Regions from separate parts of the Sinorhizobium sp. GQ132 genome, predicted to be linked through region 2. Evidence: riboswitches for the same ligand, from Rfam matches in the RefSeq annotation. Region 2 holds a riboswitch; the other holds the start of a gene.
The links. A riboswitch is a leader RNA that binds a small molecule or an ion and turns the genes downstream of it on or off. The one in region 2 is predicted to bind S-adenosylmethionine.
Positions count from the first base shown of each region.

Region 1 (4,193 bases), on a different contig from region 2:
GGATAGGTCACTGCCTGGATCTGGCACTTGGCTTCGATCTCCAGCTCACGGCATATCTCGCGGGCGAGGTCGACATGGAAGCCCGACAGCTTGCCCGACTGGTCGATGAAGTTGAAGGGCGGGAAGTCGACGGTGGTCAGGAAACGGAGCCTGGCAAGGCCGCTGAGGTCCGGCTTCGCAATCCGTTCGCGGGCATCGAACAGCCGGGGCAGTTCCTTCGGCTGTGCCAAGGCCAAACCCGGGGCGAGAACGGCCGACAGTACCAATATCCAGAGAATCCGCAGCGCTATGGCGCCTCTATGAATGGAGGAATTGGAGCGGGTGATCGGGATCGAACCGACGACATCAAGCTTGGGAAGCTGGCGTTCTACCACTGAACTACACCCGCGACAGAACCGGAAATTTCCTCAACAGCCGCGATCTGTCAAGCACAATGCTCACTCGGCGCGAAAATGCTTGGAGAGCTTGAGGCCCTGCGCCTGATAATTGGAGCCGAGATCGAGGCCGTAAAGTCCCTCCGGACGTTCCAGCATGTGCTCGTAGACGAGACGGCCGACGATCTGCCCGTGCTCCAGAATGAACGGTACCTCATGGCTGCGGACCTCGAGCACCGCCCGGCTGCCGCTGCCGCCGGCCGACGCATGGCCGAATCCGGGATCGAAAAAGCCGGCATAATGGACGCGGAACTCGCCCACGAGCGGGTCGAAGGGTGTCATTTCGGCGGCATAGCGCGGCGGCACATGGACGGCTTCGCGGGACACGAGGATGTAGAACTCGTCCGGGTCGAGCACGAGATCGTCGCGGCCGCGGCTGTAGAGCGGCTCCCAGAAGTCGAAAACGGCATGCTGGGCTTTCTTGTCGACATCGACCACCGACGTGTGATGCTTGCCGCGGTAGCCGATCAGGCCGTCCGGTCCGGTGCCCTTGAGATCGATGGAAAGGGCAATGCCGCCGCCGGAAACGTTCGGCCGGTCACTGGCGACGAGCACGTCGCTTTCGTGCAGGGCCAGCAGCTCCTGCTCGGAAAGAACCGAGTGGCCTATGCGGAAGCGTATCTGCGAAAGCCGCGAACCGCGCCTGACGACGATCGGAAAGGTTCGCGGGCTGATTTCGAGATAGAGCGGTCCGCTGTAGCCCGCCGGGATCTTGTCGAACTCCTGCGCCCTGTCGGTAATCACGCGTGTGAAGATATCCAGCCGGCCGGTCGAGCTCTTTGGATTGGCGGAGGCCGACATGTCTGCCGGCAGCGACAGGCTTTCCATCAGCGGCACGATGTAGACGCAGCCGGTCTCGAGCACGGCGCCTTCGCTCAGATCGACGACATGCAGCTTGAGCCGGTCGAGCTTGTCGGCGACCAGATGAGAAGGGCCGGGCATGAAGCTCGCCCGGACGCGGAACGCCTTGGAGCCAAGGCGAAGATCGAGGCTGGCCGGCTGGATCTGGTCATCATCCAGCGCCTTCTCGCTCTTCAGTCGTCCCGAGGCATACAGCGCAGCAATTGCGCGGTCGGCCAAAATCCCTGTGTCGCGCCCCATTCCGATCCTCATTTACAGTTGCCAGACAAAACCAAACTCCGGGAATTGACGCAAGCGCGGCCAGGCAGTATTGGAGCTTTATCCCGTGGTGATTTGGCCGGTCGGCTTGCAGCCACGTTAAACAAGTAGCTAAAAAGGCCGGGTGTCAAACCGGTCGTTTCGCGGCCGGTTTTTTTGTTTTTGAAAGTGACGTTCTCATGAGCAAGAATTGGCGCCCGGCAACCCAACTCGTCCACGGCGGAACGCTCCGCTCCCAGTACGGCGAGACCTCCGAAGCAATCTTTCTGACGCAGGGCTTCGTCTACGACAGCTCCGAAGCGGCGGAGGCCCGGTTCAAGGGCGAGACCGACGGTTTCATCTATGCGCGCTACGGCAGTCCGACCAACGACATGTTCGAGAAGCGCATGTGCATGCTCGAAGGGGCCGAAGAGGCGCGCGCCACAGCCTCCGGCATGGCGGCGGTTTCCGCGGCAATCCTGTGCCAGGTGAAGGCGGGCGACCACATCGTCGCGGCCCGGGCGCTCTTCGGCTCCTGCCGCTGGGTCGTGGAAACGCTGGCGCCGAAATACGGCGTCGAGTGCACCCTGGTCGACGGTCGCGATCTCAAGAACTGGGAAGACGCGGTGCGTCCGAACACCAAGGTCTTCTTCCTCGAAAGCCCGACCAACCCGACGCTTGAAGTGATCGACATCGCCGGCGTCGCCAAGCTCGCCGATCAGATCGGCGCCAAGGTGGTGGTCGACAACGTCTTCGCGACGCCGCTGTTCCAGAAACCGCTGGAGCTTGGCGCCCATGTCGTCGTCTATTCCGCGACGAAACACATCGACGGCCAGGGGCGCTGCCTCGGCGGCGTGGTGCTCTCCGACAAGCAGTGGATCGACGAGAACCTGCACGACTATTTCCGTCACACCGGCCCGGCCATGTCGCCCTTCAACGCCTGGACGCTGCTGAAGGGGATCGAGACCCTGCCGCTGCGCGTCAAGCAGCAGACCGAAAGCGCCCGCCGCATCGCCGATTTCCTTGCGGAGCAGCCGCAGGTCGCCCGCGTCATCTATCCGGGCCGCAAGGATCACCCGCAGGCCGACATCATTGCGAAGCAGATGAGCGGCGGCTCGACGCTGGTCGCCTTCGAGCTCAAGGGTGGCAAGGAAGCAGCCTTCGCCCTGCAGAACGCGCTTGAAATCATCCGGATCTCCAACAATCTCGGCGATTCCAAGAGCCTGATCACCCATCCGGCGACGACCACCCACAAAAACCTCACCGACGAAGCCCGCGCCGAACTCGGCATTTCCGCCGGAACGGTGCGCTTCTCGGCCGGTATCGAGGACAGCGAAGACCTCATCGAGGATTTCGCACGGGCGCTGAAGGCCGTAAACGCCTGACCGACACCATGACGAAGCCCGCGTCAGCGGGCTTTGTCGTCAGTCTCGCCGAAACGTCAGTCTTGCGAGAACGATCCGCGACAGCGCGGTATAGAGGCAGACGAGCGCGAAGACGGTTGCGAACAAGGGGAACCACCCGGGCAACAGGCACGACAGCAGAAAAAAGACGATCGTCTCCGTCGCCTCTGCGAGCCCCGTCGTGAAGTAGAGCGACTTCGCACCACGCACCTCGGTCGTCAGGCCGCGCTTCTCGGCCATCACGGCATAGGCGAGGAAGCTCGCGCCGTTGACATAGAAGGCGAAGAGCAGAAATCCGCCGGCGAGACCGTTTGCGGCCGGATCTGCGATGATGAAACCGAGTGGGACGGCCCCGTAAAAGGTGAAATCGAGAACGATGTCGAGAAAGCCGCCGAAATCCGTTTTCCGGCTCGCGCGGGCGACGGCTCCGTCGAGGCCGTCGCAGAGCCGGCTCACAAGGATCAGGGCGGCGGCGGGCAGATAAGCGCCGAGACTGATGAGCAGGGCTGCCGCAAGGCCAAGGCAAAGGCCGAGGATGGTGACGGCATCGGCACTGACCCCGCGGCCGGCCAGTGCGGCGCCGAACCTGTCCAGAACCGGATCGAGCCGCCTGCGAAGCGCGCCGTCAAGCATTGCCGTTGCCTCCTGGGAAATTTGATACCACTCGCACAATCTCGCCGTTATTCTTGACGAAACCATATTGCTGTAGAATACGCGTACGGATTTGAAACAGGGTGTTGCACATGTACCGCGCGCTGACACGCGACATCGAAGTGACGGTCGAGCCGTACTACCTGGAAGAACAGTCGGACCCCGACGACAGCCGCTATGTCTGGGGCTATCGCATCATCATAGCGAACCATTCCGGGCGCGCGGTCCGGCTGATGACCCGCTACTGGCACATTACCGACGAGAACGGTCAGGTGGACGAGGTGAGCGGCCCCGGCGTGATCGGCGAGCAGCCGCTGCTCAACCCCGGCGATACCTACGAGTACTCCTCCGGCTGCCCGCTGGATACGCCCTCGGGCGTGATGTTCGGCCATTACAGCATGGAGGCGGAAGGCGGGGAGACTTTCGACGTCGCCATTCCCGCCTTCTCGCTCGATTCACCGGGCCTCGTCCGCACGCTTAATTGATCCAGCGCGCAATTCAGCGCGGCTGCCCTATTGCGGGCGGACTTCGCTCGCCTCGAAGCGGTAGGTCGTCGAGCAGAACTCGCAGGTCACCTTGATCAGGCCGTCCTCGACGCTGGCTTCGA
Region 1 is NZ_JCAXDX010000004.1:73,757-77,949, forward strand. Features, by position in the region: gene AC6CIG_RS12050 (transporter substrate-binding domain-containing protein) at 1-236, opposite strand, end outside; tRNA gene AC6CIG_RS12055 (tRNA-Gly) at 314-388, opposite strand; gene AC6CIG_RS12060 (2'-deoxycytidine 5'-triphosphate deaminase) at 438-1,535, opposite strand; SAM riboswitch at 1,611-1,689, shown strand; gene AC6CIG_RS12065 (O-succinylhomoserine sulfhydrylase) at 1,733-2,917, shown strand; gene AC6CIG_RS12070 (CDP-alcohol phosphatidyltransferase family protein) at 2,957-3,568, opposite strand; gene apaG (Co2+/Mg2+ efflux facilitator ApaG/CorD) at 3,679-4,071, shown strand; gene AC6CIG_RS12080 (Hsp33 family molecular chaperone) at 4,099-4,193, opposite strand, start outside.
Region 1: another riboswitch for S-adenosylmethionine. It lies ahead of AC6CIG_RS12065 (O-succinylhomoserine sulfhydrylase); the one in region 2 lies ahead of metA (homoserine O-acetyltransferase MetA).

Region 2 (4,193 bases):
GAGCGGACATCCTCGTCGACGAAGAAGTCTGGGCGACCGGCGCGGGGTCGGCGAGGCCCGTCGTCTCTATCAGGATGCCGTCGAACCGCTCGCGCCTGCGCATCAGCGCCTCGATGATGCGGATCAGGTCCCCGCGCACCGTGCAGCAGATGCAGCCATTGTTCATTTCGAACACCTCCTCGTCGGCATCGACGATGAGATCGTTATCGATGCCGACCTCGCCGAACTCGTTGACGATGACCGCGAACTTCTTGCCATGCGGCTCGGAGAGGATGCGGTTGAGAAGCGTGGTCTTTCCTGCGCCGAGATAGCCGGTGAGGACGGTGACGGGGGTGGGGACAAGCTGATCGGGCATTGACGAGAACCTCACTGTCGCATGGACGGCCGGAGGCAATGCTCCGGCTTCGTGGATACGTTATTACATTTCGTTTTATTGAACGTAATAACGTAACATCGCCGGGAGTTGTCAAGTCAGATTCTGACACTGAAACGCTGGGGCTCTCTTCTTTCCTTTGCGGCAGCCGAATTCGTCACCGGTCTCACGCTGCCGGTGGGTGTTGGCGGTTATCGGTCGGATAGGACCGACAGGAAGCGTTTCACTGTTCGATGAAACGGTGAAACTGAAAGTGCTCTAACGGCCTGCCCTGCCTCAGCTTTTCGTAAAAACGTAATCCGTTTCCTGCCGGAGCGTTTCGCCGGGTCTCAGCACCGCCTTCGGGAAACCTTCGTGGTTCACCGCATCGGGCCAGATCTGGGTTTCCAGGCAGAGGCCGGCGAAGGGGCCGTAACGACGGCCGTCGAGGCCGGGAACCGGTACGTCGAGCTTTTCTCCGGTATAGAGCTGCACGCCGGGCTCCGTCGTCAGCACTTCCAGCGACACACCGGAATTGATGCTGCGTACCAGCGCCACGGAGCGTTTCTGCATCCGTTCCGGCGAGAGGCAGAAGTTGTGGTCGTAAGCGATCCCGTCGCCGTCCAGCTGCCTTCTCAGCGAGGTCATTTCGCGAAGATCGAAGGCGGTGCCGGCGACGGGGCGGATCTCGCCCGTCGGAATCTGCCGTTCATCGGTGGGCAGGTAGTGGTCTGCCGCAATCATGATGTCATGGCCGAATGCGTCCGCGCCGCCGTCGAGGTTGAAATAGCTGTGCTGGCAGACATTGGCGAGGGTCGGTGCGTCGGTCTCAGTTTCGTAGACGACGTTGAGCGTGCCGCCCGGTTTCAGCGTATAGGTGCAGGTGATCGTGCAATTGCCCGGGTAGCCGGCGCGGCCGTCCGGATCGGTGATCTCGAGCGTTACGCTGTCTTCGGCCCGCCTGAGGATCGACCAGTTGCGCTTGGCGATATTGTCGCTGCCGCCGTGGAGATGCGTGGCGCCCTTCTCATTGAGCTCGAGTTGATAGGCCTTGCCTTCGAGCACGAAGCGGCCACCGCCGATGCGGTTGGCGTTACGCCCGGGCGTGGCGCCGAAATAGGAGGAATGGGCTGGATAGCTTTCGAAATCCTCGAAGCCGAGCACGAGCGGGGCTGCATGTCCTTCGAGCCGAAGATCCTGGATGACCGAGCCCCATGTGATCACCGACGCCGTCAGCCCACCGCCCTGAAGCGTCACGCGCTGTACGGGCTCGCCGGAGGGCAGGTGGCCGAAGATTTCCGTATCTGTTCCCATGCATCTCCCCATTTCCGCGAGTCGGCGTCAACCTGCTGCATTTCCGCCGAGGCGGCAACCGGAAAGTCATACTTTTTACGTCAACGCTCTTCGGTTCCGATCTTCGCCAGCTCGTAGGGCGTCGTCTGGTAAATCTCGTTGATCCAGTTGCCGAAGAAGAGATGTGCATGGCTGCGCCAGCGGTTCTGCGGCGGAAGTGCGGAGTCATTGTGCGGGAAATAGTCGTGCGGCAGCTTGATCGGCACGCCGGCATCGACGTCGCGGAAATATTCCTCCGACAGGGACGTCGAATCATATTCGACGTGATTGAACATGTAGAGCCGGTTGCCTTTCTTCTCGTGCACGAGGCAGACGCCCACTTCCTTTGATTCCATCAGGATTTCGAGATCCGGCACCCGGTCGATATCGGCGCGGCGCACCTCGGTCCAGCGCGAAACGGGCACGGCGAAATCGTCGGAAAAGCCGTTCAGATAGACCGAAGAGGGCTGCAGGTTCTGGTGGCGGTAGACGCCGAAGGCTTTTTCCTTCAGCGGATATTTCGGAACACCGTGGAAATGGTAGATCGCAGCCATCCCGCCCCAGCAGACGTTCAGCGTCGAATGGACGTTGGTCGTCGTCCAATCGAAGATGCGCTGCAGCTCCTTCCAGTAGGTGACCTCTTCGTATTCGAGCGTCTCGATCGGCGCGCCGGTGATGATGAAGCCGTCGAACTTACGGGCCTCCACCTCCTCGAAGGTCTCGTAAAAGGCGAGCAGATGTTCTTCGGGCGTGTTCTTCGGCCGGTGGCCGTTGACGCGGACGAGCGTCAATTCGACCTGAAGCGGCGTGGCGCCGATCAGCCGCGCCATCTGGATCTCGGTCTTGATCTTGTTGGGCATCAGGTTCAAGAGCCCGATCTGCAGCGGCCGGATGTCCTGGCGGACCGCCTCGGTCTCGGTCATCAGCCGCACACCCTCGTGAACGAGAGTTTCGAAGGCGGGCAGCGTATCGGGTATCTTGATGGGCATGGGCGTCCACTCGATCAATACAAAAAAACCGGCGGCGAAACGATCGCGACCGGTCCTCGGAAATCCATTGTTCCCTCGGCCCTTTAGCGACTTCTTTAACGTGGCTGCAAGCCGGCCGGCCAAATCACCACGGATCGTAGATAGCGCGAGGAGGGCCGCGCGGTCAATGAAAAAGGATTCGCCGGCGTCGGGGCGGCCTTATCCCCGAAATGCCGTAACCTCGATCTCGATCAGCATTTCCGGGCGGATGAGGTCGCAGACGATCATCGTCGCGGCCGGGCGGATCTCGCCGAAGGTCTCGCCGAAGATCGGGAATACGCGGTCGGCAAAGCTGGCATCGGTGACGTAGTAGTGGTTGCGAACGACGTCCGACAGCGAGAAGCCGGCTTCCTTCAGGGCGCCTTCGATCGTCTTCAGGCAGTTGCGGGCCTGTTCCTCCACCGTTTCCGGCATGGTCATGGTGGCGTAGTCGTAGCCGGTCGTGCCGGAGACGAAGCACCAGTCGCCCTTTGCGACGGCACGCGAATAACCTGCCGTCTTTTCGAAGGGCGAACCGGACGAAATGAGCTTGCGCGTCATCCGGCAGATCATGCCCAGGGGCGGGAAGCGGCGGTCGCCTTCTCGTAATTGTCGATGGAGCGGCCTTTTTCGAGCGTGAGGCCGATATCGTCGAGGCCGTTCAGCAGGCAGTGGCGCTTGAAGGCATCGACCTCGAACTTGATCGAGCCGCCGTCCGGACCGGTGATCTCCTGCGCTTCGAGATCGACCGTGAGAATGGCATTGGAGCCGCGGCTGGCGTCATCCATCAGCTTGTCGAGGTCTTCCTGGCTGACGACGATGGGCAGGATGCCGTTCTTGAAACAGTTGTTGTAGAAGATGTCGGCGAAGGAGGTCGAGATGACGCAGCGGATGCCGAAATCGAGGAGCGCCCAAGGTGCATGCTCGCGCGAGGAGCCGCAGCCGAAATTGTCGCCGGCGACGAGAATCTTGGCGTTCTGATAGGCAGGCTTGTTGAGGACGAAGTCCGGGTTGGGGGTGCCGTCCTCGTTGTAGCGCGCCTCGGCGAAAAGCCCGGTGCCGAGACCGGTGCGCTTGATCGTCTTCAGGTAATCCTTCGGAATGATCATGTCCGTGTCGATGTTGACGACGGGCAGGGGAGCGGCAACGCCGGTGAGCTTGACGAACTTGTCCATGACTTGGCCTTCGATTTCAGCGGAAATGTTCGAGAAGCGTTTAGATCAGTTTTGCGCCGAAATGAAGGAGAATCTGCTTTCATGAAGCGGGATGCGGGCGGAAAACCGCTTCGCACTTTGCTTCATCCCGCTTCCGGCAATCCGATTCTAAAGATCGATGATCGTCCCGCGCCCGTCGTTCCACACCCGCATCTCGCGCTGAGTGCTTCCCGGATTGGCGCGTGCGCCCGCTCGAGCATGCACGGGCCGCCCGTTGAGCTTGGCGGCGATCGCGCTGCCGACGGCAATAATGGCGGCGATCCCAGCGAGCGCCAGGGCGAGCGAGGC
Region 2 is NZ_JCAXDX010000008.1:25,780-29,972, reverse strand. Features, by position in the region: partial or broken gene AC6CIG_RS20155 (CobW family GTP-binding protein) at 1-355, opposite strand, end outside; gene AC6CIG_RS20150 (aldose epimerase family protein) at 650-1,666, opposite strand; gene metA (homoserine O-acetyltransferase MetA) at 1,747-2,673, opposite strand; SAM riboswitch at 2,737-2,814, opposite strand; gene AC6CIG_RS20140 (RidA family protein) at 2,872-3,252, opposite strand; gene leuD (3-isopropylmalate dehydratase small subunit) at 3,261-3,866, opposite strand; gene AC6CIG_RS20130 (hypothetical protein) at 4,014-4,193, opposite strand, start outside.